4 regions of the Allochromatium vinosum DSM 180 genome follow, and region 3 is predicted to be linked to each of the others. Evidence: predicted binding sites of a transcription regulator. Region 3 holds the regulator's gene; each other region holds the start of a gene.

Region 1 (7,618 bases), 1.6 Mb from region 3:
TGGTCGCCCATCGCGGCACGCCGGACGCCGATCACGGGGCCAAGGTCTATCTGGCCTACACCATGAGCGGCGGCGTGCTGCTGTTCGTCGGTGCGGTCTGGCTCCAGACCCTGGTCGGTCAACTGGCTTTCACCCAGGGCGGTCTGCTCGGGGCGGCGCCCGAGGCGCTGCACGGTCAGTTCATCGTCATCTTCTTCCTGCTGCTGGCCGGGCTGGGCGTGAAGGCGGCGCTGGTGCCTCTGCACGGCTGGCTGCCGCAGGCGATGGTCGCGCCGGCGCCGGTCAGTGCGCTGCTGCACGCGGTCGCCGTGGTCAAGGCCGGCGCCTTCGGTATCGTGCGCGTGGTCTATGACGTCTATGGCGTCGAATTCGCCCATGATCTGGGGCTGCTGACCGTGCTCGGCGTGCTGGCGGCCACCACCATCGTCTATGGATCGGTCAAGGCGCTGTCGCAGGACGGGCTGAAGAAGCGGCTGGCCTATTCGACCGTCAGTCAGGTGTCCTATATCGCGCTCGGCGCCTCGGTGCTCGGCCCGATCGCGACCATCGGCGGTCTGGTGCATCTGGTGCATCAGGGCATCATGAAGATCACGCTGTTCTTCTGTGCCGGGAACTATGCCGAGACGCTCGGCGTGCACAAGGTCAGCGAGATGAACGGTGTCGGCCAGCGCATGCCCTGGACGACACTGGCCTTCACGGTCGGCGCGCTCGGCATGATCGGCATTCCGCCGGTGGCCGGGTTCGTCACCAAGTGGTATCTGGGGCTGGGCGCGGCCTCGGCCGGGGCCTACTGGGTGATCGGCGTGCTGTTGGTCAGCAGTCTGCTCAATGCCGCCTATTTCCTGCCGATCCTCTATCGCGCCTGGTTCCGTCCGCCGCCGGAGCACTGGCCGAAGGAGCATGTGTTGTCGAAACGGCTGGAGACGGCCCCGTCCCTGCTGTGGCCGCCGGTGGTGACGGCGTTACTGGCCGTAGTCGCGGGTCTGCTGGCCGCCGCGCCCTTCAGTCCGCTCGAATGGGCGACTCTGATCGCCGAGCGGGAGTATGGGCGATGAGTGGATTGTTGCTGGCTGTGGTGCTGGCGCCGCTGCTGTTCGCGCCGCTCGCCGTGCATCCGGCGTTGCGCTGGCTGGTGCTGATCGCGCCGCTACCCGCGCTCGCCGCTCTGGCGCTGCTGCCGCCCGACGCGACGCTGGAACTGCCCTGGCTGCTGCTCGGCACCGCGCTTGGGTTCGATGAGACGACACGGGTCTTTCTGCTGTTCACGGCGCTGGTGTGGTCGCTGGCGGCGGTGTCGGTGGTCGAACGGCTGGGTACGGCGCCTGGGACCGGGCGTTTCCGGCTGCTGTTCCTGCTCGCGCTCGCCGGCAATCTGTGGCTGATCCTGGCGCGTGAGCCGGTCGGGTTCTATGTCGGCTTCGCCCTCATGGGGCTGGCGGCCTATGGGCTGATCCTGCATCCGGGCGGGCTGATGCGCCGACGGGCCGGGCGTGTCTATCTGGCCATGACCCTGATCGGGGAGTTGGCGCTGTTCGTGGCGCTGCTGCTGATGGCGCGGACTCAGGGCGTGACCTGGAGTCTGCCCGAGACGCCGACGCCCGATGGCGCGGTGATCACGCTGCTGCTGCTCGGGTTCGGCATCAAGGCCGGACTCATGCCGCTGCACCCCTGGCTGCCGCTGGCCTATGGCGCCGCACCTGCGCCGGCCGCCGCCGTGCTGAGCGGGGCCATGAGCAAGGTCGCACTGCTCGGCTGGCTGCGACTGCTGCCGCTGGGACAGGTCGCGCTGCCAGAATGGGGGATGCTGTTCGTGTGGCTGGGGCTGGTCAGTCTGCTGGTGGCGCTGGGCGTGGGGCTGGTGCAGACCGATCCGCGTCGGGTGCTGGCCTATTCGAGCATCAGCAAGGCGGGTCTGTTCGTGCTGCTGCTAGGGTTGCTGTTGCTCGAACCTCAGCTTACGCCGGTCGGGGTCGGGGCGCTCACGCTCTATGCTGCGCATCATGCGCTGGTCAAGTCGGGGCTGTTTCTGGGGCTGGGATTGCGTGATCTGGACCCGGCGCGGCCCTTGGTGCGTGCGGGGCTGATCCTGCTGGCGCTGGCGCTGGCGGGAGCGCCTCTGACCAGTGGTGCACTGGCCAAGTACGTCGCCAAGCCGGTGCTGCTCTCGCCAGGCTGGATCTGGCTCGATCTGGCGCTGATGCTGGCGACGGTGGCGACTGCGCTATTGATGGCGCGCTTCGTCTGGTTGATCTGGCCAGCGCCGAACGTGGTCGAAGCCGCACCGACAGCTGATGATTCCAGGGAATCTCAGACGCCGATCGCTCCCCGGCCCGTCTTTCCGATCTGGAGTCTTACGGCCTGGATTCTGCTGCTCGGACTGGTCGCGGGCTTTCCATTCGTGCTCGGCGAGCCGTCGGCCTGGCCGACCAATGCCGGAGCCATGCTCGTCGCCGCGCTGATCGCCGCACCGCTGGCACTGGCCATCTGGCGCCGGGCGCCCGGCTCGGGACGTCCCGCGCGTCGGCGCAGTCTGGGCGATCTGGCGGTGCTGATCGAGCCGATCCTGGCCGCCCAGCTCTGGGCAGGGCGCACGCTGTTCGGACGCTGGAACGCAACGGTCGAGGCGGCGCGCGCGCATCTCTATGGTCTGGGCAAGCGAGTCGGTCCGCCGCCATCCGATCCCGAGCGGACATTACGCGCCTGGCCCACCGCCGGCTGGTTGTGGCTGGGCGTAACCGTGCTCCTTCTGCTACTGGTCCTGATCACGCCATGACGCTGCCGTTGATCCTGAGCTGGCTGTGGCCGCTGCTACTCGCGCCGCTGGTGCTCCAGCCCCGGCGGCACTGGCTGGTCGCGCTCGCGCCCCTGCCGGCGCTGGCGACGGCGCTATGGATTCCGGCCGGCGCCCGGGTCGAACTGCCCTGGTTGCTGGTCGGCGCCACCCTGGGTCTGGACACGCCGGGGCGGATCTTTCTCGGCTTCACGGCACTGCTGTGGCTGGTCGCCGCCGTCCATGCCGTCCGCGCCCTGCGCGACAGTCCGCACGCCGGGCGCTTCCATCTGTTCTTCCTGTTCGCGATGGCGGGCAATCTGTGGCTGATCGTCGCACTCGATCTGGTGAGCTTCTACACCGGCTTTGCGCTCATGGGGATCGCCTCCTATGGTCTGGTCATCTACGACGGACGGCGTGAGTCGCTACGCGCCGGCAAGGTCTATCTGATCCTGACCCTGCTCGGCGAGGCCACGCTCTTCCTGGCGCTGGTGCTGATCGCGCACCAGACCGGCTCGCTCGCGCCCTCGGCCACCGCACTGACGGCACTCGACGATCTGGCCATCGGGCTGCTGATCCTGGGGCTGGCGGTCAAGGCCGGTCTGATGCCACTGCACGTCTGGCTGCCGCTGGCGCATCCGGCCGCGCCCGTGCCGGCGAGCGCCGTCCTGAGCGGAACCATGATCAAGGCCGCCCTGCTCGGCTGGCTGCGCTTCCTGCCGCTCGGCGCCTTGGCGCTGCCGCACTGGGGACTGCTGCTGGTGCTGGCTGGGCTGATCACGGCGATCCTGGCCCCACTGATCGGTCTGATCCAGACCAACCCCAAGGTGGTGCTGGCCTATTCGAGCGTGGCCAAGATGGGATTCATGACCCTGGCACTGGGGCTGCTGCTGATCGAACCTCGGTTGGCCCTTGTCGGGGTGCCGGCGCTCGCCTTCTATGCCGGACACCATGCCCTGACCAAGGGCGGACTCTTCCTCGGGGTCGGATTGCGTCACACGAGCGGGCGCCAGCCAATGATCCTCGCCGGGCTGAGCCTGCTGGTGCTGGTCATGATCGGCGCGCCGCTCACCAGCGGGGCCATCACCAAGGACGGACTCAAGCCGGTGCTGGAAGTGCTCGACTGGCGCTGGCTCGGCGCGGGTCTGGGGCTGGCGTCCGTGGTCACGGCGCTGCTGATGGCGCGCTTTCTGTGGCTGATGTGGCGTACTGAGCCGCATCCCGAGCCGGGCTATCGGGCGGCGGGTGCGGCCTGGGGGTTGCTGATCGCGGCGATCCTGGTGCTGCCGCCGGCCATTGCACTCAGCGACGGGGCCAAGCTCGGTTGGACGACCAATCTCAACCTCATCGCCATCGCCCTGGCGCTCGGATTGCCGGTGCTGCTGGCCGCGCTCCAGCGTCCCGGCACGCTCGACGGGATACTCGACCGCATCCCGCCCGGCGATCTGCTGGAGGCGCTGCGTCCGCTGCCGCCGCTGTGGCGCTGGAGTCAACGCTGGATCTGGTGTCGCTGGGTAGCTTGGCGTGAGCGTCTGCTCGCACCTCGAATCGACTGGATCGACCGGCAGTGGCACGCGACCCGTACCAGCCCGGTCGAGCGTCAGATGGAGCGCTGGCTGGTCGCCGGTACGCTCTGGGCCGGATTGGTGCTGTCGATTGTATTGGCCGTGATCCGCTGGCTCTGAAACAGTGGTCCCAGCTCCCGGCTGCGCCAAAGTCCAGATGCCAAATTTTGGCGCAGAGGATTCGAGAATCGCCTATTCTCTCCGTCCGAACCAACCCCATCATTCGTCTCTGGAATCGATATCTATGTCCGAATTTGCACAGGTCACGATCATCAAGGCCGCCAACATCTATTTCGACGGCCAAGTGACCAGCCGCACCCTCATCTTCGCCGACGGCAGCCGCAAGACGCTCGGCATCATGCAGCCGGGCGAGTTCGAGTTCGGCACCCAGGCCGCCGAGCTGATGGAGATCCTGAGCGGCGAACTCGATGTCCGGCTCCCCGGCGAAGACGGCTGGCGCCGCGTCCAGGGCGGCGAATCGTTCGAGGTGCCGGCCGACTCCAAATTCAGCGTCCGTGTCCTGAGCCTGACCGATTACTGCTGCTCCTTCCTGTCCTGATCGCCTTCGGGCCACATCCTGCCCCGCTGTCGCCGAGTTCTGCGCCCTCTGACACCCCAGCCGGGTACTGGCGACTTGCATGGCGGGGCGGGCCTTGTCGGGTTTGCTACATCCGGACACGCCGTACCGTACCGGAGCCGACAGCCTCAACCGCCCTGACTCTAACCAAAACCCTTTCAAAACAGGCGCCAAAACCCAGAGCATTATTCGGCATGGCGTTTGCTTAAGCTCTCGCATCGATCTCGATCGAGACCCAAGCCAGACGCCGGCACCCGCGCCGGACGTACAAGCCAAACGATGCTGGAGAGACACGCCATGTGGGAATATTCCGAAAAGGTCCAGGAGCATTTCTTCAGCCCCCGCAACGCCGGGGCGGTCAAAGACGCCAACGCGACCGGCGAGGTCGGCTCGCTGTCCTGCGGCGACGCGCTGCGGTTGACCCTCAAGGTCGACCCCGCGACCGAGACCATCCTCGACGCCGGTTTCCAGACCTTCGGCTGCGGCTCGGCCATCGCCTCCAGCTCGGCTCTGACCGAGATCATCAAGGGCCTGACGCTCGATCAGGCGCTCCAGGTCAGCAACCAGGACATCGCCGACTATCTCGACGGCCTTCCGCCCGAGAAGATGCACTGCTCGGTCATGGGACGCGAGGCGCTGCAAGCGGCCGTGGCCAACTATCGCGGCGAGGAATGGAAGGACGATCACGAGGAAGGCGCGCTGGTCTGCAAATGCTTCGCCGTCGATGAAAAGCTGATCGAGAACACCATCCGCGCCAATGGACTGAGCACGGTCGAAGAAGTCGTCAACTACACCAAGGCCGGTGGCGGCTGCTCGGCCTGTCACGAAGGCGTCGAGGAGATCCTGAACCGCGTGCTCGGCGAGTCCGGCAAGAGTTTCGCGCCTGCCGCCGGCACCACGCCGCTGCCGGTCCAGGCCGGTCGCCCGCGACTGACCACGGTCGAGCGCATCCGCCGCATCGAAGCCGTGCTAGACAGCGTCCGCCCGACGCTGCAACGCGATCACGGTGACGTGGAGCTGGTCGATGTCGATGGGCGCCAGGTCTACGTCAAGATGCGTGGCGCCTGTGCCGGCTGTCAGATGGCGGCCGTGACCCTGGAGGGCATCCAGGAACGGATGGTCGAGGCACTGGGCGAATTCGTGCGGGTGATCCCGGCCGAGGCCAGGCCGCGCCCCCAGGAACCTGAACTGGCCGCCTGTGCCTGATCGCGCTTCGGACACTTCAAATCAGGAGGCCCACCGCATGACCGCCACCGCTCAAGGCATCTATTTCGACAACAACGCCACCACCATGGTCGCCCCTGAGGTGGTGGAGGCCATGCTGCCCTATTTCACCGAGCAGTTCGGCAATCCGTCTTCGATCCATCAGTTCGGCAATCGGGTCGGACAGGCACTCAAACAGGCGCGCGTCCAGGTCCAGACCCTGCTCGGCGCCGAGCACGACTCCGAGATCGTCTTCACCTCCTGCGGCACCGAGTCCGATTCGACCGCCATCCTCTCGGCGCTCAGGGTTCAGCCCGAGCGACGCGAGATCATCACGACGGTCGTCGAGCATCCGGCGGTGCTGGCGCTCTGCGAGCAACTGGAGAAAGAAGGCTATACCGTCCACTACCTGCCGGTCGACGGTCGCGGGCGGCTCGATCTCGACGCCTACGGACGACTGCTCTCCGAGCGCGTGGCCATCGTCTCGGTGATGTGGGCCAACAACGAGACCGGAACCCTGTTTCCGGTCGAGCGCATGGCTGAGATGGCCAAGGCTGCCGGTGTTCTCTTTCATACCGATGCGGTGCAGGCCGTCGGCAAGGTGCCGATCGATCTGAAACGGACCGCCATCGACATGCTGTCGCTCTCAGGCCACAAACTGCACGCACCCAAGGGCATCGGCGTGCTCTATCTGCGGCGCAACACCCGGTTTCGTCCGCTGCTGCGCGGCGGTCATCAGGAGCGCGGACGGCGTGCCGGCACCGAGAACAGCGCCGCCATCGTCGCACTCGGCAAGGCGTGCGACATGGCGCTCGAATACATGGAACACGAGCAGACCAGCGTGCGCGCTCTGCGCGACCGGCTCGAACAGGGCTTGATTGCGGCTGTGCCCCACTGCTTCGTCACCGGCGACACGGATAATCGGTTGCCGAACACCGCCAACATCGCTTTCGAATACATCGAAGGCGAGGCCATTCTTCTACTACTCAACAAGCTCGGCATCGCGGCTTCAAGCGGTTCGGCCTGCACCTCCGGCTCGCTCGAACCCTCGCACGTGATGCGTGCCATGGGCATCCCCTACACGGCCGCGCACGGCACCATCCGCTTCTCGCTCTCGCGCTACAACACCGCTGAGGAAGTCGAGCGCGTCATCGAAGCCGTGCCGCCGATCGTGGCCCAACTGCGCAAACTCTCGCCCTACTGGGGCGTTGACGGCCCGGTCGAGGAGCCGGAAAAGGCGTTTGCGCCCGCCTACGCCTGAACCCAGACGCCTTGGTGCTGCAAGGCGGCCAAGCCGCCCAGATAACTGTCATGAGCCTTGCGTTCGATCGATTCGATCGGTAGCGTAGGCGCGCTGTTCTCCTGAACCGACACAGATCGTCGTGAACTCGACGCTCTGCTTCCGAGTCGGCCGAGAGCAGCGCTACTCGATACCTGAGCGGCCGGATCGCCCCCATAGCGATCCGGCCGCTCTATCATCGTCCCCATGCCCGCCGGATTCTC
Region 2 (7,618 bases), 1.1 Mb from region 3:
AGCCGGGCACGATGTTGATCTTGCCGTTGGAGCCGACGACCTTGTCGTCCATCTCGTTGAGCGTGAAATAGCGCTGGAAGCCCTCGAACATGTTGTCCCAGCCGGTGGTGTGGCTGCCGACGAAGCTCGGGGTGTGCGCGAACGGCGTCGGGAACTCGGGCGGAATGTGCCCTTCCTTCTTGGCATTGCCGATGAAGGCGTTGAGGTCGTCACCGATGACCTCGGCCATACAGGTGGTCGAGACCGCGATGCACTCGGGCTTGTAGAGCGCCTTGGCGTTCTCCAGACCGTCGAACATGTTCTTCTGACCGCCGAACACCGCCGCGTCTTCGGTCATGGAGTCCGACACACAGGCGACCGGCTCCTTGAAGTGGCGGTTGAAGTAGGTGCGGAAATAGGCCACGCAGCCCTGCGAACCGTGCACATAGGGCAGGGTCTTCTCGAAGCCGAGCGCGCACAGCACCGCGCCGAGCGGCTGACAGGCTTTGGCCGGGTTGATGGTCAGCGCTTCGCGCTTGAAGTTCAGCTCCTGGTATTCCTTGGTGGTGGTCCAGGCGAAGGTCTCCTCGATCTTGTCCATCGAGGGCACTTCTTCGACCAGCTCGCGCTTCTTGGCGAGGTTCTCGACATAGTCCGCGTCACGGAACAGCGGGTAGCAAGGCTTGATCTTATCGACGGTCTGGCTCATGGGGGTGCTCCTGCCGCGCCGCTAATCCGCGGACGACGACATCAAGTTGGGAATCCTGGAAATTGGTTTCTGGAACCGCTCAGGCGCTGGGCTTTCGATGGCTCTCAGTCCTTCGCGCCCTGGCGGTTCATATTTCCGAATCAGGCGCCGGCGGCCGACTTCAGCCAGGGAGCCTGCATGCTGTTCCAGCAGGGATTGTTCACGGTCATGTCCATGTCACGGGCGAAGATGGCGAAGCCGTCATAGCCGTGATAGGGGCCGGAGTAATCCCAGGAGTGCATCTGGCGGAAGGGCACGCCCATCTTCTGGAAGATGTACTTCTCCTTGATGCCGGAGCCGATCAGGTCGGGCTTGACCTTCTTGACGAATTCCTCGAACTCGTAGCCGGTGACGTCGTCGTAGAGCAGCGTCGCCTCGCCCATTTCCTTCATGGTGCGGTCGTAGTCGTCGTTGTGCGCGAACTCGTAGCCGGTACCGACCACTTCCATGCCCAGGTCTTCATAGGCGCCGACGACGTGACGCGGGCGCAGACCGCCGACGTAGAGCATCACCTTCTTGCCTTCCAGGCGTGGACGGTACTTGGCGATGACGGCGTCGTACTCGGCCTTGTACTTCTCGATGACCTTCTCGGCGTTGGCCTGGATGGTCTCGTCGAAGAAGGCGGCGATCTTGCGCAGCGACTCGGCGATCTTGGTCGGGCCGAAGAAGTTGTATTCCATCCACGGAATCCCGTACTTCTCTTCCATGAAGCGGCTGATGTAGTTCATCGAGCGGTAGCAGTGGATGAGGTTGAGCTTGACCTTGGGGGTCAGCTCCATCTCCGACAGGGTGCCGTCGCCGGACCACTGGGCGACCACACGCAGACCCATCTCTTCGAGCAGGATGCGCGAGGCCCAGGCGTCGCCGCCGATGTTGTAGTCGCCGATCACAGCCACGTCGTAGGGACCAGGCTCGAACGAGGTGTCACCGTCGCGGTTGCCGATGACCCAGTCACGGATGGCGTCGTTGGCGATGTGATGGCCGAGCGACTGGGAGACGCCACGGAAGCCTTCGCAACGCACCGGCACGATCGGCTTGTCGAGTTCCTTGCCCTTCTTCTTGGACACGGCTTCGATGTCGTCACCGATCAGACCGATGGGGCACTCAGACTGGACGCTGATGCCCTTGACCAGCGGGAAGAGCGCGTTGATCTCGTCGATGAGCTTTTCGAGCTTCTTGTCGCCGCCGAAGACGATGTCCTTCTCCTGGAAGTCCGAGGTGAAGTTCATGGTGCCGAAGACGTTGACGCCGGTGTGACCGACGTAATAGTTGCGGCGTCCGGCGCGCGAATAGGCGCCGCAGCCGACCGGACCGTGCGAGATGTGGACCATGTCCTTGATCGGACCCCAGACCACGCCCTTGGAACCGGCATAGGCACAACCGCGAATGGTCATGACGCCCGGCTGGGACTTGCGGTTGGAGATGATGCACTTCTTGGACTGCTCGACCGAAGGATCGTTGACGGCCAAGTGCTTGGCGCGATCCTTCTTCGCCTTGTCCGGATAGGCTTCGAGCACTTCCTGGATGAGTGCCTGAGCCTCGTCGCGAGTCAATGTCGCCATTGTGGATTCTCCCGCCGTGCCGCCAATTCGCGGACTCCCGGCTTGAAATTCGATCGTGTTGGAGTTCAGTGTTCGCCCGGCTCGCTTCAAGCGACAGCGGCTTCCTCGGCGGCGGTCTTGCCGATGATGCTCTCGTCCTCGCCGTCCATGAGGCCGAATTCCATCAGCAGGTCTTCGAGCGCATCCATCGAGATCGGCGTGGGCACGACGAACATCTTGTTGTCGATGATCTTGTTGGCCAGGGCGCGGTACTCGTCGGCCTGCTTGCACTTGGGGTCGTACTCGATGACCGTCATGCGGCGGATCTCGGCGCGCTGCACCACGTTGTCACGCGGCACGAAGTGGATCATCTGGGTGCCGAGCTGACGGGCCAGCTCCATGATCAGTTCGTCTTCGCGGGCGGTGTTGCGGCTGTTGCAGATCAGACCGGCCAGACGCACGCCGCCGGAGCTGGCGTACTTGACGATGCCCTTGGCGATGTTGTTGGCGGCGAACATGGCCATCATCTCGCCGGAGCAGACGATGTAGATCTCCTGGGCCTTGTTCTCGCGGATCGGCATGGCGAATCCGCCGCAGACCACGTCGCCGAGTACGTCGTAGAACACGAAGTCCAGATCGGCCTCGTAAGCGCCTTCTTCTTCCAGGAAGTTGATGGCGGTGATGACGCCGCGACCGGCGCAACCCACACCCGGCTCAGGACCGCCGGACTCGACGCACTTGATGTTGCCGTAGCCGACCTTGAGCACATCTTCCAGTTCGAGGTCTTCGACCGAACCGGCTTCGGCGGCCATCTCCATGATGGTATTCTGTGCCTTGGAGTGCAGGATCAGACGGGTCGAGTCGGCTTTGGGGTCACAGCCGACGATCATGACCTTCTTGCCCAGCTCGGCCAGACCGGCCACCAGATTCTGGGTGGTGGTGGACTTGCCGATACCGCCTTTGCCGTAGATGGCGCATTGACGCATTGCCATGGTGATTTTCCTCTTGGTTCGCTGTGGCTGGGATCGAATGAGTGACTCACTCGCCAGCAACTAAAGCAGATGCCATGCCAATGTCTGAAAATAATATAAAATCCTGATTTGATTGCGCTTTTGTCAGGCGACCCCCGCCGTTCGTGATGGTCGCATCCACGACAAAGCCTTAGGGGCTGTATGGAGACCGACAGACAAATCCGACACGACGAGCCGCCGCCGCCCACGCTCCCGCCCAGTGCCCGCCAGCCGATCAATCGCTGCAACCTGCCGGCGGTGATCCTCGGCAGTCTCAGCTTCCAGCGTCATCCGGTGGCGCTGGAGATCGACGGCATCCGCGATCTGCACGCCGGGCTGTTCCGGATGCTCGACGGCCTGCCGGACGCGACCGAGCGCGCCCAGCGTTTCATGGACTACATGACGGTGTGGTTCCTGCTCGAAGAGCCGGAGGAAGCGGGGTCGATGCCGGGCCGTAAGAAACCGGCACGGATCAAGGCCAACTATCGGCGGCTGGTGCGCGGCTGGTCGTTCGATTCGGATGGACGCGAGGGCGCGGTGCTCAAGCGCTGGGTGGAGAGCCGCTTTGGGCTGCTGGCGCGTCATCACGCCGGATCGCTGCTGGAGCGCGGCGGGGAGTGTTATCAGCGCTATCTGTATGAGGGTTCACGCGGTCTCTATGCGACCAACGCGCTGGAGTCACAGCTCGATCTGCTCTATGCCTACTGCCAGTACGAACTGGCGCGCGCGCATCCTGAACAGAGCCATGTCCGGCTCTATCGCGGCATCAACCGCATCGACGAGCATGAGATCCTGGAACGCGCCGAGCGCTCGCGCTATCGGGTGCTGCTCAACAATCTCAACAGCTTCACCCGCGAGCGTGAGCGCGCCGACGAGTTCGGCGACTACATCCTGGAGGTGGAGGTGCCCCTGGCCAAGGTCTTCTGCTACAACCAGCTCCTGCCGGGCCTGCTCAGGGGCGAGGATGAATATGTGGTGATCGGCGGGGTGTACGAGGTGCGGATCAGTACGCTGTGAAATTCCGCAAGCGCATGGTCGTCTAGGTCTAGACCCGGAACCGCCCCACCACAGATTGCAGTTCGGCCGCTAGGCGCGCCAGCTCTTCACTGGCTCGGGCGACCTGATCCGAACCCGAGGAGGTCTGCTCCACGGAATGAGCGATGTTGGTGATGTTGCGATTGATCTCCTCGGTCACGGCCGACTGCTGTTCGGCGGCGCTGGCGATCTGCGCATTCATATCGCTGATGTTGTTCACCGCACTGGAAATGGTCTGCAGGGACTGACCGGCCTTGTCCGCCCGAATCACGCTGTCCCGCGCCTTACCTCGTCCATCCTCCATCACCGTGACGGCGCCGGCCGCGCTGCCTTGCAGGCGCTCGATCATCTCCTGGATCTCCTTGGCGGAACTCTGGGTCCGGCTGGCCAGGGTACGGACTTCGTCGGCCACCACGGCAAAGCCGTGTCCCTGCTCACCAGCCCGGGCTGCCTCAATGGCCGCGTTGAGGGCCAGCAGGTTGGTCTGTTCGGCGATGCTACGGATCACTTCCAGCACCTTTCCGATGTTCTCGCTGTCCTCAGACAACCTGCCGATCACCTGGGTGGCGCTTTCCACCTGATTGGCCAGATCCTCGATGGAGCGGATGGTCTGCTGCACCACCGCTTCGCCGGAAACGGCCTCTGCCTGGGTGCTGGAGGCCGCTTGAGCGGCTTCGGCCGCGTTGCGGGCCACGTCCTGAACCGTGGTGGCCATCTCGTTCATGGCTGTGGCGACCTGTTCGGTTTCCGAATGCTGGCGGCGCACCTGTTCCGAGGTCTGATCCGTGGTCGCGTAAAGCTGCTCCGCCGCCGCCGCGACCTGCGAGGAGGTCGAACTCACCTGCCTGACCAGGCGATGAATTTTGTCTGCGAAGGCATTGAAGGCCTGTACCAGGTCGCCAAGTTCGTTGTGGCCACTGGCCTTGAGGCGCCGGGTAAGATCCCCTTCCCCTTGGGCGATTTCGCGCAATGTGTCTGCAACCTGGCGCACCGGATTGATGATCATCCGGGACAGGAAAAACGAGGCTATAAAGCCCAGACCGATCACCACCACCAAGCCCAGGCTGAGTTGCCCCAGCATCTGCCTGACACCCCGGCCGACGATGGTGTCGATCTGCTCCCTGGAAATGCCCAGGAACAGGATGCCGATCACCTCACCCGAAGCATCGAGGATCGGATCGTAGACGGTGAGGTAAGGAGCACCCAGGATCCATGCTTCGCCGATATAGCGCTGTCCGGCCGAAACCGGTGCAAAGGCGGCGCTGTCCCGCCCCAATACCGTACCCACCGCCCGCCGGCCATCCGGCAGACGGATACTGGTGCTGACACGGGTGAAGTCGCCGCCTTCGCGTACAAATAACGTGGCCAAAACCCCCAGTTCCCGGCTCAGGGTATCCACCAGATCGAAGTGATCGGCCACCGGCTGTTGCCGACCATTCACCAGAGCGCCGTTGTGCAGGCGCAGCCCGCCCCATTCGCAGGCCAGACGTGCGCGCGCCGAGGCGATATCCCCCTCGATCTTCATGCGCAGGGTGTGATCCGCCATAGTGTTGGCCATGCGCATGGCACTGTGTCGCGAGAGCGTCAGCAGACTCAGGCCGACGACGAGAATCAGCAGGATGGTAAAACCCGTAAGACGCGTGCGGATAGTCAGATCGTTCAACACGATGAGCCTCCGAAAGCGAAAAAACTGCCTGGATGCGGCCGGGTGAAACTAGAGGGTATGAGTCGGACGTTCGGAAGCGAGCGCGCCAGCCAGATATTCCTCGATCTTACGCCGGGTGGCCCCCTTATCCTGATCGTTGAACTGCACGCCGACCCCGACGGCGCGGTTGCCCTCGGCACCGGTCGGCGTGATCCAGATCACGCGCCCGGCGACCGGGATACGATCGGGTTCGTCCATCAGCTGGAGCAGCAGAAAGATCTCGTCGCCGAGCTGATAGCTCTTGTTGGTGGGGATGAAGAGTCCGCCATTCTTGATGAAAGGCATGTAAGAGGCGTAGAGGGCGCTCTTGTCCTTGATGGCGAAGCTCAGGATGCGTTGTTGACCACCGAGTCCGCCCAGTGGATTGGAAGTGCTCATCCGCTCGATCCTCCAGTCCCGGTTCGTGCCGACTGGCCGATCCGCGCCCAGTCGAGGGCCAGGGATTCCAGCAGCAACTGTTGATTGAGATTGCTCTCGCCCAGCGCGCGCGTTTCCAGTATCCGCTTGAGAAAACGGTGCGCCGCCGCCGGATCGAGCCGTTGCGCCAGCGCCGCCAAGTCGTCCTGTCGATCCGGGTGATCGAGCCGGGGCGGTGTGGCGCAGACACCCAGGCGCAGCAGATCTCCCATGATGCCGGCGAGCCAGTCAAGGATACGGCCGGCGCCGATCTCGTTCCAGCGTCCGGCGATCGTGACCGGATCGCCACGTCCGCGTGCGATCTCCAGCAATCCATCCAGACACTGGCCGCGTTGTTCCAGCCGTGCGCTGTCGGCCGCTTCGGCGAGCGCGCGCAATGGGGCGCCATGCGCCAAACGCAGACGCAACGGCCAGTCGGCACGCGGCGCGCGCGACGCCAGCCAGCTCAGCGCCTGGGCTTCATCCGGGATGGGGACGGGAATCAGCAGACAGCGACTGCGAATGGTCGCCGGCAGACGCCCGATACGTTCGCCGATCAGACAGAGGACGGTATGCCCGGTCGGTTCCTCCAGCGTTTTGAGCAGCGCATTGGCGGCGGCCTGATTGAGTCGGTCGGCCGGATCGATCAGGACGACCTTGAAGAGCGCCCGGCTCGGGGTCAGGGATTCGCGCTCGGCGAACAGCCGCACGGCATCGATCGGGATCTCGCCCGACTTGCTCTCCGGGTCCGGGCCGACCTCGATCAGATCCGGATGGCTGCCGGCGGCCAGCAGCCGGCAGTCGGCACACTGGCCGCAGGCCAGGCCCTGGGCGCTTGGGGTCTGACACAGCAGCGACTGGGCCAGTGCACGGGCCAGCGCACGCTTGCCGACCCCATTCGGCCCCGAGATCAGCAGCCCATGTGCCAGCCGATCAGCGGCACGCGCGGCTTGCAGCCGCGACCAGATCGCGTCGGTCCAGGGCAAGGGAACGTCGAATGGTCGTGGCGACGGCGCGGCAGATTTCGATGGAGCGGATTCGGCGCGCGTCGCACTCACGGGCGCGACTCCAGCGAATCGACGAAGGCGTTCAGTTCGGCGGCGACAGCGCGCGTCACCGCTTCGAGCGATGCCGTGGCGTCGATCACGCGATAGCGCTCCGGATTGGCCCTCGCCCGTTCGAGATAGACCGCGCGTGCCGTCTC
Region 3 (7,618 bases):
CACGACCGTGGTTCCCTGACTGGCCGCCAGCATCATGACGCCCATGATGCTCTTGCCATTGACGCTCTGGCCACGGCGCTCGACCGTGACCTCGCTCTCGAAGCGATTGGCGCACTGCACCAGCTTGGCGGCCGCCCGCGCGTGCAGACCGAGCTTGTTGCGGATCTCGAGTTCTTGGCGAATCATCCGATGTGATCCTTCTGGCTAAGAGTAGTACCTGAATCGCCTGTGGAGGCGTTTGAATCGGCGTGAGGGTATTCGGATCGAGCGCGCTTCAGTCGCTGCCGCGCACGCCATTGCGACCGCCGCTGAGAGCCTTCTCGGTCAGGGCGTCGAGATCGAGTGCGGCGTAATTCAGAGTCCGCAGCAGCATCGGCAGGTTCAGACCGCTGACCACGCGTACGTGCGCATGCGCGCCGGCGAACGCATACGCGATGTTGGCCGGCGTGGCGCCATAGAGGTCGGTCAGCACCAGTACACCCTCGCCCTGATCGATGGTCGCGGCCAGCTGCTGGCAGTGACGGAGGATCTCCTCGGGCGGCGTGTCGTTGATCACCTCGCAGCAGGCGACCCCGACCGGTGTCTGGCCGAGGATCTCGCCGGCGATGCGCAGCAGATCCATTCCGAGCGAACGATGGGTGACGAGCAGAACACCGACGCTCACGCCAGTTCCCGGTGGCGGACGATGACCTTGTGGCCAAGCGACTCCAGGTGCTCGCCGAGCCGTTCGGTCATGTAGACCGAGCGATGCTGGCCGCCGGTGCAGCCGATGGCGATGGTCAGATAGCTGCGTCCGTCGGTCTCGAAACGCGGGATCCAGCGCTCGAAGAAGGTGAGGATGTCGGCGCGCATGTTCAGCGCCTCGGCGCTGGACTCCAGGAAGCGCGCGACCTCGGGATCGAGTCCGGTGAGCATCCTCAGTTCGGTCTCCCAGTGCGGATTGGGCAGACAGCGCACGTCGAGCACGAAATCGACGTCGGGCGGCACGCCATGCTTGAAACCGAAGGATTTGAGCAGGATCGAGATCCGGGGCGACTCCCCGCCCAGCAGCCAGCCACGCACCTGATCGCGCAGTTCATGCACATTGGTCTGGGTGGTGTCGATCACCAGGTCGGCGCGCTTGCGCACCGGTTCCAGGAACTCCTGTTCGAGCTGGATGGCCTCGCGCAGCGAGCGGTCGTTGTTGGTGAGCGGATGACGGCGCCGCGTTTCGCTGTAGCGCCGGATCAGGATCTCCAGCTGGGTCTCCAGGAACAGCACGCGACAGTCGATCCCGCGCTCGCGCGCCGCGCTCGCCAGATCGGGCAGGTGGCGCAGGGCCTCGGGATTGCTGCGTGCGTCGATGCCGACCGCCGTCTTGCCGAAGGCCTCGTCGAGCGTCTCGTGCAGCCCGAGCACCAGATCCTGGAGCAGGAAGAAGGGCAGATTGTCGATGCAGTAAAAGCCCATGTCCTCCAGCGTGTGGAGCGCGATGCTCTTGCCGGAACCGGACAGACCGCTGAGGATGATCATTTGCATGGGGCGTGCCTCCTGTCGAGCGATCGGGTTCGGGATCAGTCTCGGGCGACGGGGGGATCCGGCCGATCCAGGCGGATGGCGCGCGCCTGGCGGTCGATGAAGTCCACGCCCGCGTCATAACCGCGGATGCGCAGGATCTGGTGCCTGACGGCCGCTTCCACCAGGATCGCCAGATTGCGGCCCGGCGCCACCGGCATGATGATCTTGGGGATGGCCACGCCCAGCACGTTCATGGCCGACAGACTGCCGGTGAGCCGGTCGATGCATTCGAGCTCGGGCTGGGCCAGCGGCTGGAGATCGACGACGAGATTGAGCGTCTTGTCACGCAGGACCGCGCCCTCGCCGAACATGGCGCGGATGTTGAGGATTCCAAGTCCGCGCACTTCCAGGAAGTCCCTGAGCGTCTCCGGGCAGCTCCCCTCGATCACCTCGGGCGCGATGCGGGCGAAACGCGGCGCGTCGTCGGCGATCAGCCGGTGGCCGCGCGTGATGAGATCGAGCGCCAGCTCACTCTTGCCGACGGCCGGCGCGCCGATCAGGAGCACCCCCATGCCCAGCACCTCGATGAAGACGCCGTGGATGGTCTTGCGCTCGGCCAGGGCCTGGGTGAGGAAGTAGCGCAGATGGTTGATGAGTTCCTGATCGCCCAGCGTGGAGCCGAGCAACGGCGTCCGGGTGGCGCGGGCGCGCTCCAGCAGATCGGACGTCGGGGCGATGTCGTCGCTCAGGATGATGGCCGCCGGTCGGTCGGCGAACAGCTTGTCGAGCGTCTCGTCGTGGGCGGTGCGCCCGAGTGCCGCCAGATAGGTCTGCTCGGGCGGACCGACGACCTGGAGTCGGTTGGGATGGATGAGATTGAGCGAGCCGATCAGCGACTGCCCCGGATCCGCCCCGCGCAACGGGCGGGGGGGCTGGGGCTCAGGGGTTAGCCAGCGCAGCTTGAGCTGGGTACCGGTCTGGGCGACGACGCTCTGGAGGCTGTCGATCATGTGAATCGACTGGGGTGCATGGGCCTAGAAGGCACTCAGGACACGCAGGATCTCGGCGCGCGAGCCGGATTCACGCAGTCGAACCCGCCTGTTCGGGTCGCTGAACAGGCTGGCCAGATGCGCGAGCAGTCGCAGATGCTCCTCGTTGGCCGCCTCGGGCACGAGCAGCGCGAAGGCCAGGTCGACAGGCTCGCCGTCGGCGGCGTCGTAATCGACGCCCTGGACGGTCTGCACGAAGGCGCCCACCACCTCACCGACGTCCTTCATGCGCGCGTGGGGCAAGGCGATACCGTGGCCGAGTCCGGTACTGCCCAGACGCTCGCGTTCGAGCAGATGCTCGAAGACGGTTTCGGTCTGAAGTCGGGGATGATCGCTGGCGAGCAGCTCGGCCAGCGTCTCGAGCAGGCGCTTCTTGCTCGCGATCTCGAGGCCGCATCCGATACGGGCTTCGTTGATCAGGTCAGGGCCTAACATGGCTCCAACTCCTGCTAACCACTGACGCGCGCGCGGGCGGCCAGGGGGTGATGGCTGATCCAACCAGGATGCCGCCGGCATTCGATGCTGGTCATGGATTGGGGTACCTCGGGCGGACGGACGTGGCCGGTGCCGTCTCGATGAAAGACACCTCGAACGCCGGTGGTGCCGGCCCTCGAGGTGTGACGGGCGTTGCATCCATCACCTCGGAAGACACGGCTTCCAAGGGAGTGGAGTGGCCGGGTTCATTCGGATTCGGCCACCTTGACGGCTCCGCCGCGATGGCTGCTCTTCTTCTCCTTGTAGCGGATGACCTGACGATCGAGCTTGTCGATCAGGCCGTCGATGGCCGCATACATGTCCTCGTGCACGGAGTCGGCGAAGACCTTGCCGCCGTTGACATGGAGCGTGGCCTCGGCCTTCTGCTCGAGCTTCTCGACGCTCAGGACGACATGGGCGTTGATGACGTGGTCGAAGTGGCGTGCCAGACGCTCGAATTTGCTGTCGACATAGGACTTCAGCGCATCGGTGACGTCGATGTGATGACCCGTCAGATTGATTTGCATCATTGGACTCCTTCAAAGATTCAAACGGCCTGTCAAGCCAGGCGTTTGCGCTCACTCGAGGCTGGGATACCCATGGCCTCGCGGTATTTGGCGACTGTTCGGCGTGCGACGTCGATGCCCTGATTCGCCAGTTCCTCGGCGATCTTGTTGTCGCTGAGTGGCTTGCGCGGGGATTCTCCCGCGATCAGCTTGCGGATCAGGGCGCGGATCGCCGTCGACGAGCATTCGCCGCCAGATGTGGTGTTGACGTGGGACGAGAAGAAATATTTGAGTTCGAAGGTGCCTCGTGGTGTATGCATGTATTTCTGTGTCGTCACCCGCGAGATGGTCGACTCGTGCAGTTCCAGTGCCTCGGCGATGTCGCGCAGGACCATGGGACGCATCCCCTCGTCGCCATGTTCGAGGAAGTCCTGCTGCATCTCGACGATCTTGGCGCCCACGCGCAGCACCGTGTCGTTGCGGCTCGCCAGGCTCTTGATGAACCAGCGTGCCTCCTGCAGGTGACTCTTGAGCGTCTGGCCGTCGGCGCTCTGGTCGGCGCGCCGCACCAGACGCGCATAGTCGGCATTGACCCTGAGTCTGGGGGTGATGTCCGGGTTCAATTCGACTTGCCAGCGGCCCTCTTTCTTGCGCACGAAGATGTCGGGGACAACGTACTCCGAGGCCGTCTCCTCGATCAAGCGGCCCGGCTTCGGATGGAGTCCGCGGATGAGGTCGAGCGCGCGGGTCAGGTCGCTCTCGGTTTCCTTGAGCAGGCGCGCGAGGGCGGTGACGTCGCCGCGCGGCAGGTGCTCGAATCCGGTCTCGCACACGGCGATGGCCAGATCGCGCCAGGGCGTCTCGCGCGACAGCTGGCGCAACTGGATCAGCAGGCACTCGCGCGGGTCGCGCGCGCCGACGCCGGCCGGATCGAGCGACTGGACGCGGTGGATCTGGGTCTCGACCTCATCGGCGCCGATCGTGGGATCGTCGATGGTGGCCACGAGTTCCCCGACGTCGGCGCGCAGATAGCCGTCGGCATCGATGGCGTCGATCACGGCCTGGGCGATCATGAAGTCGCGCTCGCTCAGGCGGCTGAGGTTCAGCTGCCAGGTCAGATGATCCCAGAGCGTCTGCGGGCGCGAGCGGTGCAGCAGCGGGTCGTAGTCGGCGTCGTCGCTCGAACCCGACGCCGTCGCCGGCAGATAGCCATCGAAGACGTCGGCCCATTGGGTGTCGACCGGCAACTCCTCCGGCATCTCGTTGGACTCGGCGCGCACCTCGCGCTCCAGGGGCGATTCGGACGGGGTCTCGTCGGTCTGGAAGCGGTCGTCGTCGAGCCGGGGCAGACGTGCGTCCTCCAGCACGCCGGCGTCGAGACGCTCGGATTCCTCGCCTTCCTCCAGCATCAGATTGCTTTCGAGCGCCTCCTGGATCTCGTGCTGCAACTCGAGCGTCGACAGTTGCAGCAGTTTGATCGCCTGCTGCAACTGTGGCGTCATGGTGAGTTGCTGACTGAGTCGAAGCTGAATGGATGGCTTCATCGATCGAGTTGGCGTCCGGCTGTGTTCCGTCTAACGTGATTTGAGCAATAAGGGTGCCTGTAATTTGAGTCTAGTCTACATGGAAAAATCGGCACCCAGATAGACATCGCGCACGCGCTGGTTGGCCAGCAGCTCTGAAGGCTCGCCGGCAGCGATCACGGTGCCGCCGCCGATGATGTAGCCGCGGTCGCAGATGGCGAGCGTCTCGCGTACGTTGTGGTCGGTGATGAGCACGCCGATGGAGCGATCGCGCAGATGGGTGACGATGGATTTGATGTCGCCGACGGCGATCGGATCGACACCGGCGAAAGGCTCGTCGAGCAGCATCACCGAGGGTTCGACCGCCAGGGCGCGCGCGATCTCCAGCCGCCGGCGCTCGCCGCCCGAGAGACTGAGCGCGAGCGAGTCGGCGACATGCGCGATGCCCAGATCCTCCAGCAGATGCTCGCAGCGCTCCTCGCGCTCGGCGCGCCTGAGGTCGCGTCGCGTCTCCAGGATGGCCAGGATGTTCTCGCGTGCGCTCAGCTTGCGGAAGATCGAGGGCTCCTGGGCCAGATAGCTCAGTCCGGCCCGCGCCCGCGCGTGCATGGGCAGGCGGGTGAGATCGCGCTCGTCGAGCAGGATGCGGCCCTGGTCGGCCTGGATCAGACCGACGATCAGATAGAAGCAGGTCGTCTTGCCGGCACCGTTGGGTCCGAGCAGGCCCACGACCTCGCCCGGCTCGACCCGGACGCTGACGTCCTGGAGCACCTGGCGGCTGCCGTAGCGCTTCATCAGGTGTTCGGCGCGCAGACCGCTCATGACTCGTCCGGGGTGATGGTGATCTTGACCCGGCCCGCGCCGCCGGCCCGGAAACGCGCCTTGGCCCGGTCGTAGAGGATGCGTTCGCCCGTGAGCCGATCCTCGCCCTGGATCAGCAGACCCTCGCCGATCAGCGCCAGCTCGTCCTTGTCGGCGTCGTATTCCATGCGCTTGGCGAAGGCCTGGACCTCGCCCTGGTCGTCGTCGAGTAACTGCTTGTAGCGGGCCGGTTGGCCGAGCGCGATGATCAGACGCGGCTGACGATCTTCGCGATGGTAGACGGTCACATGGTCGGCGAGCAGGCGCATGCTGCCCTGGTCGACCTGGACATGGCCGACATAGACGCTGGTGCTGTTGGCCTCGTTGACCTCGACCTCGTCGGCCTCGATGTAGATCGGCTGCCTGGCGTCGGCTTCGAGCGCCCAGGCATGCGTGCCAAGACCGAGGCCGAGCAGGAGGCCGAGGAGCGGCGGCCACTTGGAAAAGCTGGAGAACATGGGACGCCTCATGGTGCTGGCTGGCGTTCGGGTTCGGGTGAGAGCCGGATGCGGGCGCGGCCATGGAAGCTGGTGCGCGAGCTGTCTTCCAGGTACCACAGCTTCATCCCGTTGGCGGTCACTGAGTCGCCGTCGCTGTCGATACGCACCGGCAGATCGGTCTCGGCCAGTCCGGTCTGGCGCCAGATGTCCATGGCTTCGGTTTGCAGATGGACCGGGCGGTTGGTGGCGTCGGCCTCGCGGTCGAACCGAACGGCGCCGGTCAGGCGCACCTGATCACCGCCGGCCTGCACCTGCCCCAGGCGTGCCTGAGCGAACCAGGGCGGCCCGTCGGGCCGATAGAGCACCAGACGCGGCTCATCGAGTTCGGAGAGATCCTCGTCGGCATAGTGGCGTAGCCGCTCGGCACTCAGACGCCGGCTCGGCTGGCCGCTGGCGTCGGTCTCCAGGGCGGCGAGCCCCTGGACGCTATAGTCCGGCCGCCGCTCGCGCGGTGCGCGGACGCCATCGTCCTCGGGCAGGGAGCGAAGCTGCCACCAGGCGCCGAGTCCCAGGAGCACGAAGCCGGCCCCGAGCAGCCACTGGCGGCGTGCTCCATACTGACGCTCGGCGAAGTGGGTCATGCGTAGGAGGCCAGCAGGGGTTCGAGATGTCCCTGGGCGTCGAGGATGAATTCACAGGCCTCGCGTGCCGCGCCGCGTCCGCCCGGTGCCGTGGTGCGCCAGTGGGCCAGCTCACGCACCCGTGGATCGGCGTCGGCGACCGCGATCGCCAGCCCGACCCGGCGCATCACCGGCAGGTCGATGATGTCGTCGCCGACATAGGCGACCTGATCGTCGGTGAGTCCATGGACCTGCTTGAGCTGTTCATAGGCCGGGAGTTTGTGACGATAGCCCTGGAAGATGTCGGAGACGCCCAGGCTCTCCATGCGCATCTGCACGACATTGGAGTTGCGTCCGGTGATCACGGCCAGACGGATGCCGCTCTCCCGGAGCAGAACCATGCCGTGACCGTCGCGCGAATTGAACGCCTTGTACTCCTGGCCATCGTCGCCGAGGTAGAGACTGCCGTCGGTGAGTACGCCGTCGACGTCGAAGATGACCAGCCGGATGCGTGAGGCGCGTTCTCGAAGCTCTGTCATGTCGTGATTGAATCGCGTCCAGGGTTGGAATGCGTGCCCTTGTAGCCTTTTCGCGGCATGGGGTCAATACGAGCACGGAGTCGCTCGAATCCGGCGGGCCGATCCTCAG
Region 4 (7,618 bases), 1.5 Mb from region 3:
GCCAACATCCGCGCCATGGGCGAGGCCATCGCCATCGCGCCCGACGATGTCTTCGTCAGCTGGCTGCCGCTCTATCACGACATGGGACTGATCGGCGCCTGGCTGGGGAGCCTCTATTTCGGCGTGCCGCTGATCGTCATGTCGCCACTGGCCTTTCTCGCCCGTCCCAGGCGCTGGCTCCAGGCGATCAGCGCGCATCGCGGCACGCTGTCGGCGGCGCCCAACTTCGCCTATGAACTCTGTCTGACGCGGCTCTCCGACAGCCAGCTGGAGGGGCTGGATCTGCGTTCCTGGCGCCGGGCCTTCAACGGCGCCGAGCCGGTCAGCGCCGAGACCCTGCATCGATTCGCCGAGCGTTTTGCGCCCTGCGGGTTGCGGCCTGAGGCGCTGGCTCCGGTCTATGGGCTGGCCGAGGCGGCGGTCGGTCTGGCCTTTCCGCCGGTGGAACGCGGGCCGCGCATCGACTGTATCGACCGCGCGCGTTTCGCCGGCTCGGGCTATGCCCTGCCAGTGGCCTGCGACGATCCGGACGCGATGGCGGTGGTCGCCTGCGGGCGTCCGCTGCCGGGCTATCGGGTGCGGGTGGTCGACGAGTCGGGCCGGGAGCGACCCGAGCGGCACGAGGGCCTGCTGCAATTCCAGGGTCCATCGGCGACCCAGGGTTACTATCGCCACCCGGAGGCCACGGCGCGCCTGATCCGCGACGGCTGGCACGAGACCGGCGATCGCGCCTATCTGGCTGGCGGCGACATCCATCTCACCGGACGGGTGAAGGATCTGATCATCCGCGGCGGGCGCAATCTCTATCCCTACGAGGTCGAGCAGGCACTCGGCGAGCTGACGGGCATCCGGCGCGGTTGCGTGGTCGCGTTCGCCGCCCGCGATGCGCGTCAGGGCAGCGAACGGCTGGTGATCGTGGCCGAGAGCAAGGAGCGCGATCCCGAGCGGCGGGCGGCCCTGGCTCAGCGTGCGCGTGAGCGGGCCACCGAGGTGCTGGGTCTCCCACCCGACGAGATCGTGCTGGCCCCGCCGCGCGCCGTGCTCAAGACCTCCAGCGGCAAGCTGCGCCGGGGTGATACGCGCGAACGCTATCTGGCCGGGCGGCTGTTCGATACACCGCCGGCACCTGTCTGGCAGTTGGCGCGGGTCGGCGCGCGGGCGGTTCTGGCGCGACTGCGTACCTGGGGCGTCCGACTGCCTGAAACCCTCTATGCCGGCTATGCCTGGGGCGTATTCACTCTGCTGGCGCCCTGGGTATGGGGCGGCGTCATGCTGAGCCCGCGTCCGGCCTGGCGCTGGTCGCTGGCGCGTGGCGGCGTCCGGCTCTTGCGTCGACTCATGGGTGTGCGTCTGCGTATGACGGGGCGGGAGCATCTGCCACCCGCTGGGCGAAGCCTAGTACTGGTCGCCAACCATCAGAGTTATCTCGATGCCCTGGCCCTGATCGAGGCCGTTCCGCGTCCGATGCGCTTCGTCGCCAAGCGCGAACTGAACGCCAATCCGCTGGCCGGGCGCTTTCTCGAACGCCTGGGAACGCTGTTCGTCGAGCGGTTCGATCTCCAGCAGAGTCATCGCGAGGGCGAGCGCTTGCAGACGGCGTTGCGTGATGGGGCGAGTCTGGCCTTCTTCCCCGAGGGCACCTTCCGCGAGCGGCCGGGTCTGCTACCCTTCCGTATGGGGGCCTTCGTGGCGGCGGCCGAGGCGGGTGTGCCGATTCTGCCGGTCACGATCCGGGGGACGCGCGCCGTCATGCCGGGCGACCGTTTCCGCCCGCGTCCGGGGACGATCGAAGTCGTCATCGCGGCGCCGATCCTTCCCCAAGGAACGGACTGGGAGGCAGCCAGCCTGCTGCGCGATGCCGCCCGCGCCGTCATCGCCGCTCGGGACGCGGCCTGAGCGGCCTGTGGTCTGTTTGGGAGGGTCCGAACGTCAACTACCCCGGCCTGAAGGCCGGAGCTTGTGAGAGCAAGCTGGGTTGACCAGCCTCAGCCCGCCTGACCAGGACGGTCGAAAGGGGCTACGTATGCAACAGGTCGCTAAGACTCACCGGCGGATGCTTCCTCAGTCCGCCGCTCTGAAAGGTCGAAATGATGCAGGCGAAAGGTAAAGCGTCGAAGGTTTTGATCGCCGCGCCAGCGGGAGCCGGTTGCACACATTGGCGAGGGGAGCGTGTGGCGTCGTGAGACGCCGCACCGTCACCAGGCCCTTACGGGCAGAGCCTCGCGGCCCGGCAGGTGGAAAGCCTGCACCTGTTTCCGGCGACTGCACGGTCGTAGCCACTATCCCTCCCCGCCCTGAAGGACGGGGTTTCTCGCGGAGGAACTGATGAAGGAGGCTCGCTTCTACGACCGGCTCGACGCCAAGCGCGTCCAGTGCCGGCTCTGTCCACACGACTGCATCATCCCGAACGCGGGTCGCGGTGTCTGCGCGGTGCGCTACAACAGTCAGGGCACCCTCTTCACGCTGGTGGCCGATCGGATCGTCTCGCGCAGTCTCGATCCGATCGAAAAGAAGCCGCTGTTCCATGTCTATCCCGGATCGACGGCCTATTCGATCGCCACGGTCGGCTGTAGTCTGCGCTGTGAGTTCTGCCAGAACTGGGAGATCTCGCAGTGGCCGCGCGAGCGTCTTCCCAAGCATCTGGAGCCGGACGAGGCCGTGTCGGCGGACGGGACGCCGCTCTGTCCCCAACTGGCGCGACTCGGCGACCGGGTGCCCGGCGAGCCGGTGACGCCGGCGCAGATCGTGCGCGCGGCCCAGGCAGCGGGCGCGCGCTCCATCGCCTACACCTATACCGAGCCGACGATCTTCTATGAGCTGGCCTATGAGACGGCCTGTCTGGCGCGCGAGGCGGGGCTGATCAATATCTTCGTCACCAACGGCTACATCAACGCGGCGCCCCAGCGCGAGCTGGCCGGTGTGCTGGACGCGGCCAACGTGGATCTCAAGTTCTTCCGCGACGAGAGCTACCGTCACATCAGCCGCGTCAGGCTCCAGCCGGTGCTCGACGCCATCGGTCGCTATCACGCCCTCGGTGTATGGGTGGAGGTCACGACCCTGGTGATTCCGGGCGTCAACGACTCGGACGAGGAATTGCGCGACATCGCGCGCTTCATCCATTCGGTCTCGCCCGACATCCCCTGGCACGTCTCGCGGTTCCATGGCGCCTATCACATGGCCGATGTGATGCCCACGCCCTCGGCGACGCTCAGACGTGCTGCCGGTATCGGGCTTGCGGTCGGCTTGCGGTATGTCTATGTCGGCAATCTGCCGGGCGATGGCGGCGAGGATACCCATTGCCCCGGATGCGGCGCGCGGCTCATCCACCGTCACGGTTTTCAGCTGCTGGAGAACCGTGTCCGGCATGGCATCTGTCCGGACTGCGGAACGCCTGTGGCGGGGATTGGTCTGGGGCGCGCTGAAGAACGCGCCTCGACGCCGATGCACCAATCGAGTGCAAGCGGGTCGAATCCAGGTCAAAACGGCCTCGATTTGCAGTAAGCCCGGTCATACGCCACATCGATCGCTGCGTGTAGAAGCCTGATACAAAAGTGAAAACAGCCACTTACAAAAAGCTGGCACTGAAAATGCCTTGCTGAAAAGCGGCAGAGTTGAGGCTTGTCCCTCTGTCTCGTTCTCTGACTTCCTCAGTGGTGATTCACCCCGCCTTCACCGGCGGGGTTTTTTTATGGGACGTCTACGCACCCTGCCACAAGCGCAGAGTGGATGAATCTCGCCCTTTTGTCGTAAATAACACAGGGACTGGACGGCGAGAAAGTCCTAAGCATCTGAAACGAAGAAGTAAAATAAACTGGCTCGCTTTGTGCATAGAGCTTCACCAGAGGTCTTTTGGAGCGAGCCATGTCGAACCCCCAGCATTCAGTCATCATCAACGACACCACCCTGCGCGACGGCGAGCAGTCGGCAGGCGTGGCCTTCTCACTCGACGAGAAGCTGGCCATCGCGCAGGGTCTCGACGCGCTCGGCGTCCCGGAGCTGGAGATCGGTATCCCGGCGATGGGCGAGGAGGAACGCGAGTCGATCCGCGCCGTGGCCGCACTCGGACTCTCGGCGCGGCTCATGGTCTGGACGCGGATGCTGGCCGACGACATCGTTCAATGCCGCGATCTCGGGGTGCAACTGGTCGACCTCTCCATGCCGCTTTCGGATCAGCAGATCGCCCGCAAGCTCGGGCGCGATCGGGGCTGGGTGCTCGCCCAGATCGAGCGCAAGGTTCGCTTGGCCCTGGATCTGGGGTTGGAGGTCTGTGTCGGTGGTGAGGACGCTTCGCGCGCCGATTCCGAATTCCTATGGCGCGCGGCCGAGACCGCTCAGGCCGCCGGCGCGCGGCGCTTCCGCTTCGCCGACACGGTCGGACTCATGGATCCCTTCGGTCTCTACGAGCGGCTGCACGCGCTGCGCGCCCGCGTGGATCTCGAAATCGAGATGCACGCGCATGACGATCTCGGACTGGCGACCGCCAACACCCTGGCGGCGGTCCGTGCCGGCGCGACCCATGTCAACACCACGGTCCACGGTCTCGGTGAGCGAGCCGGAAATGCGGCGCTCGAAGAGGTCGTCATGGGCCTCCGGCATGTCCAGGGACTCGACTGCGGCGTCGATCTGAAACGTTTCTCGGCGCTATCGAGCCTGGTCGCCCAAGCCTCCGGCAAGCCGATCGCCTGGCACAAGAGTCTGGTCGGCGCCGGTGCTTTCACGCATGAGGCCGGTATCCATGTCGATGGTCTGATCAAGGATCCGCTGAATTATCAGGGCGTCGATCCGGCCGAACTCGGACTCAACCATCGGCTGGTGCTTGGCAAGCACTCGGGCCGACATGCCGTTCAACGTGTCTATGCCGAAAGCCTGTGCTTTGAGCTGGATCAGGAGCAGGCCGAACGTCTGCTGCCGCTGGTGCGCCGCTTCGTCACCGAGACCAAGCGCAGTCCAGAGACTGGTGACCTGCGCCGCTTCCTCGCCGAGATCGGCTATCCGCAAACGGCGCGACTGCAATGACGGGTGGCCGCTAAACACCCACGACCGCCCAACGACAGAGGTGATTCCATGACCGACGACGACTTCGAACTCGATCTGAGCGAACTGACCAGCGCCGAGGACTTCCTGGACTATTTCGGTATCCAGTATCAGCCGGCCGTGGTGCAGGTCAATCGCCTGCACATCCTGCAACGCTTCCACGACTATCTCGATCAGGTCGACGAGATGCCGGACTCGGTCCAGGCCAAGTGGGCGCTGTACGCCGATCGGCTGCAAGCGGCTTACCAGGACTTCGAGACCTCGGACGCGCGCACCGAGAAGGTGTTTCGGGTGTTCCGGATGCATGAACCACGACAAGTGGCCATCCCGCTCAACGACCTGATGGAGAGCCGCCCCCATGCGACCCGAGTATGAATATGGCGACGAGGTGCGGGTGCTGCGCAACGTGCGCAACGACGGCACCTATCCGGGTGAGCCGACCGGCGCGCTCCTGATCCGGCGCGGCAGCACCGGCTTCGTGCGTGACGTGGGCACCTTTCTGCAGGATCAGATCATCTATTCGGTGCACTTCCTGGACAGCGATCGCATCGTCGGCTGCCGCGCCGAGGAACTCCAGCACGCCGACGCGCCCTGGATCCCGAGCCGTTTCGAGTTCCGCGATCAGGTCGCCGCCCGGCTACCGCTCGGACTCCAGGGGCGTGTCCTGGTCGAGGCCGGCGAGGTCGGCGAGGTGATCCGCGTCCTGCGCGACCATCCGGGCGGCGTGGCCTATCACGTCCATTTCCCCGATCGCAACACCCTGATCGTCCCCGAGACCGCCCTGACCGAACCCGAGCCTCTGGCCGCCGCAGCCTCGGCCTAGATCGGACGGCATGTGATTCGATTCCGGGCACGCGCGAGTATCCCAAGATGAACCAGATTGCCGACAGACATCGACACACACCATCGGCCGAATACCGCTACCATCGGCTACGCGCCGCCAGTGAGCGTTTCCAGGCGCCCGTGGATGCCTTGGACGCGGCGCAACGGACCGTGGTCGAGCGTCTGGCCGAGCAGACCTGGACGCTCGAATCACTGGTTCTGGCCACGGATGAGGCACGCGATACGCTGATTCCCGAGCGGCATCTCGACGAGGCGCTGACCGAGGTTCGACGCCGCTACCCGGACGAAGGCGCGTTTCTGGCGGATCTCGCGCGCAATGGGCTCGACGAGACGGGGCTGCGTCAGGCACTGCGACGCGAACTGATCTTCGATGCCGTGATGACGCGCGTCGGGGCGCGTGCCGAGGCGGTCAGCGAGGAGGAGGTGCGCCGGTTCCATGCCGAGCACCCCGAGCGCTTCCAGATCCCGGAACGACGCGCGGCACGTCATATCCTGATCACCATCAACGCCGATTACGCCGAGAACGGCCGTGAGGCGGCACGTGCCCGTATCGAAGCGCTCGCCGCCGACGCTCAGGCCCGCCCGGACGCCTTCGGCCAACTCGCGCGCCGTCATTCCGAATGCCCGACCGCGCTGGAAGACGGACGCCTCGGCACCCTCCCCCGCGGACGGCTCTACCCCGAACTCGACGCCGCGCTCTTTGCCCTCGACGCGGGTCAGGTCAGCGGCGTGCTGGAATCCGAGATCGGCTTCCATCTACTCTGGTGCGAGCACATCGAGCCGGGGCGCACGATCGACTTCGAGCAGGCGCGCCCACACATCCGGGAGCGACTCCAATCCCAGCGCCGGCACGACTGCCAGAAAGCCTGGATCGCTCGGCTGCGCCGCGCCGGCACCTGAAAGAGGGGCGCGCTCAAGCCGCCGCCTGCTCCTTCTCGTCGAGATTGCGAATCAGCGGATAGAGATACTCGGTCTCGCGTTGCAGGCGATCCATGACCAGGGCGAACATCTGTTCGGTATCCTGCACGAAGGAGGCGTGATCGTTGATCGTCAGCGAGTGGCGTTTCTCCGAGCACCACTGTTTGACATAGGCGCTGAAGATGCGCTTGATCTCGGTCGAGCCGGACAGGAAGCGGTTGGCGGTGTTCTTGACCGACTGGTCCGGATAGGACAGGAGCTTGCCGCAGAGATCACGGTCGACGACTTCCATGTGCTCACGCACATGATTGGTGAGATCGAAGAAGACGTTGCACGTGACATCGGTATCGCACATGGAACGCTCCCGCACCAGATAGAGGAAGACGTTCGAGAGCTCCGTGATCTTATGGTTCTGAGCGTGTAATTGTTCGAAAGCGACCATGTCGAGACTCCTCCTGCCGAACGGTGGATAGCGGGGATGATTATTCTGGTGATTTCCCGCGGGGACGCGGTTCCCTTGCGGGCTGGATCGATGGTACAGGTCGCGTTTGACGTGAGATAAAGGTGTCGCGACTCAAGTAAACCACCATGGTTTCTGCATTTTACGTCAAACTCAGGGATGAATATAGATTGCCCATAATCAATATTTGTTTTTATGTCAGCCTGAAAAATCAAGGTGGCCGGGCCTGTTGCCCTGACCGCCGAGAGCAGGCCGGCGGCAAAATTCAGACTACCGCCTGTCCAGTATCTCCATGGGCACGATAACAGTTAAACTTGGTCCGTATCTACCAAGCTATGTCTCGCCCAAGGAGCGATCAACCCA

Evidence for each region. Region 3 encodes sigma-54, which starts transcription at its own class of promoters, with help from an activator protein. Its sites were predicted from a motif close to TGGCANGNTNCNTGCTT; they were not measured.
Region 1: the regulator sigma-54 is predicted to act here: its motif matches at 5,103-5,119, upstream of nifU (Fe-S cluster assembly protein NifU).
Region 2: the regulator sigma-54 is predicted to act here: its motif matches at 3,324-3,340, upstream of nifH (nitrogenase iron protein).
Region 4: the regulator sigma-54 is predicted to act here: its motif matches at 3,577-3,593, upstream of nifV (homocitrate synthase).

Annotation. Positions count from the first base shown of each region.
Region 1 is NC_013851.1:1,620,044-1,627,661, reverse strand. It holds gene ALVIN_RS06940 (complex I subunit 5 family protein) at 1-1,055, shown strand, start outside; gene ALVIN_RS06935 (proton-conducting transporter transmembrane domain-containing protein) at 1,052-2,773, shown strand; gene ALVIN_RS06930 (complex I subunit 5 family protein) at 2,770-4,455, shown strand; gene ppnP (pyrimidine/purine nucleoside phosphorylase) at 4,580-4,894, shown strand; gene nifU (Fe-S cluster assembly protein NifU) at 5,210-6,118, shown strand; gene nifS (cysteine desulfurase NifS) at 6,156-7,376, shown strand.
Region 2 is NC_013851.1:2,157,217-2,164,834, forward strand. It holds gene nifK (nitrogenase molybdenum-iron protein subunit beta) at 1-688, opposite strand, end outside; gene nifD (nitrogenase molybdenum-iron protein alpha chain) at 829-2,289, opposite strand; gene nifH (nitrogenase iron protein) at 2,376-3,260, opposite strand; gene ALVIN_RS09360 (NAD(+)--dinitrogen-reductase ADP-D-ribosyltransferase) at 3,441-4,295, shown strand; gene ALVIN_RS09365 (methyl-accepting chemotaxis protein) at 4,324-5,979, opposite strand; gene ALVIN_RS09370 (PilZ domain-containing protein) at 6,028-6,396, opposite strand; gene holB (DNA polymerase III subunit delta') at 6,393-7,400, opposite strand; gene tmk (dTMP kinase) at 7,469-7,618, opposite strand, start outside.
Region 3 is NC_013851.1:3,218,082-3,225,699, reverse strand. It holds gene ALVIN_RS14225 (HPr family phosphocarrier protein) at 1-186, opposite strand, end outside; gene ALVIN_RS14220 (PTS sugar transporter subunit IIA) at 275-664, opposite strand; gene rapZ (RNase adapter RapZ) at 661-1,518, opposite strand; gene hprK (HPr(Ser) kinase/phosphatase) at 1,554-2,507, opposite strand; gene ALVIN_RS14205 (PTS sugar transporter subunit IIA) at 2,532-2,981, opposite strand; gene hpf (ribosome hibernation-promoting factor, HPF/YfiA family) at 3,227-3,547, opposite strand; gene ALVIN_RS14195 (RNA polymerase factor sigma-54) at 3,580-5,070, opposite strand; gene lptB (LPS export ABC transporter ATP-binding protein) at 5,146-5,871, opposite strand; gene lptA (lipopolysaccharide transport periplasmic protein LptA) at 5,868-6,368, opposite strand; gene lptC (LPS export ABC transporter periplasmic protein LptC) at 6,377-6,991, opposite strand; gene ALVIN_RS14175 (KdsC family phosphatase) at 6,988-7,509, opposite strand; gene ALVIN_RS14170 (KpsF/GutQ family sugar-phosphate isomerase) at 7,615-7,618, opposite strand, start outside.
Region 4 is NC_013851.1:1,731,520-1,739,137, reverse strand. It holds gene ALVIN_RS07420 (1-acylglycerol-3-phosphate O-acyltransferase) at 1-1,896, shown strand, start outside; gene amrS (AmmeMemoRadiSam system radical SAM enzyme) at 2,326-3,501, shown strand; gene nifV (homocitrate synthase) at 3,862-5,016, shown strand; gene nifW (nitrogenase-stabilizing/protective protein NifW) at 5,065-5,409, shown strand; gene ALVIN_RS07400 (nitrogen fixation protein NifZ) at 5,393-5,857, shown strand; gene nifM (nitrogen fixation protein NifM) at 5,905-6,777, shown strand; gene ALVIN_RS07390 (hypothetical protein) at 6,791-7,237, opposite strand; gene ALVIN_RS07385 (Trm112 family protein) at 7,618-7,618, shown strand, end outside.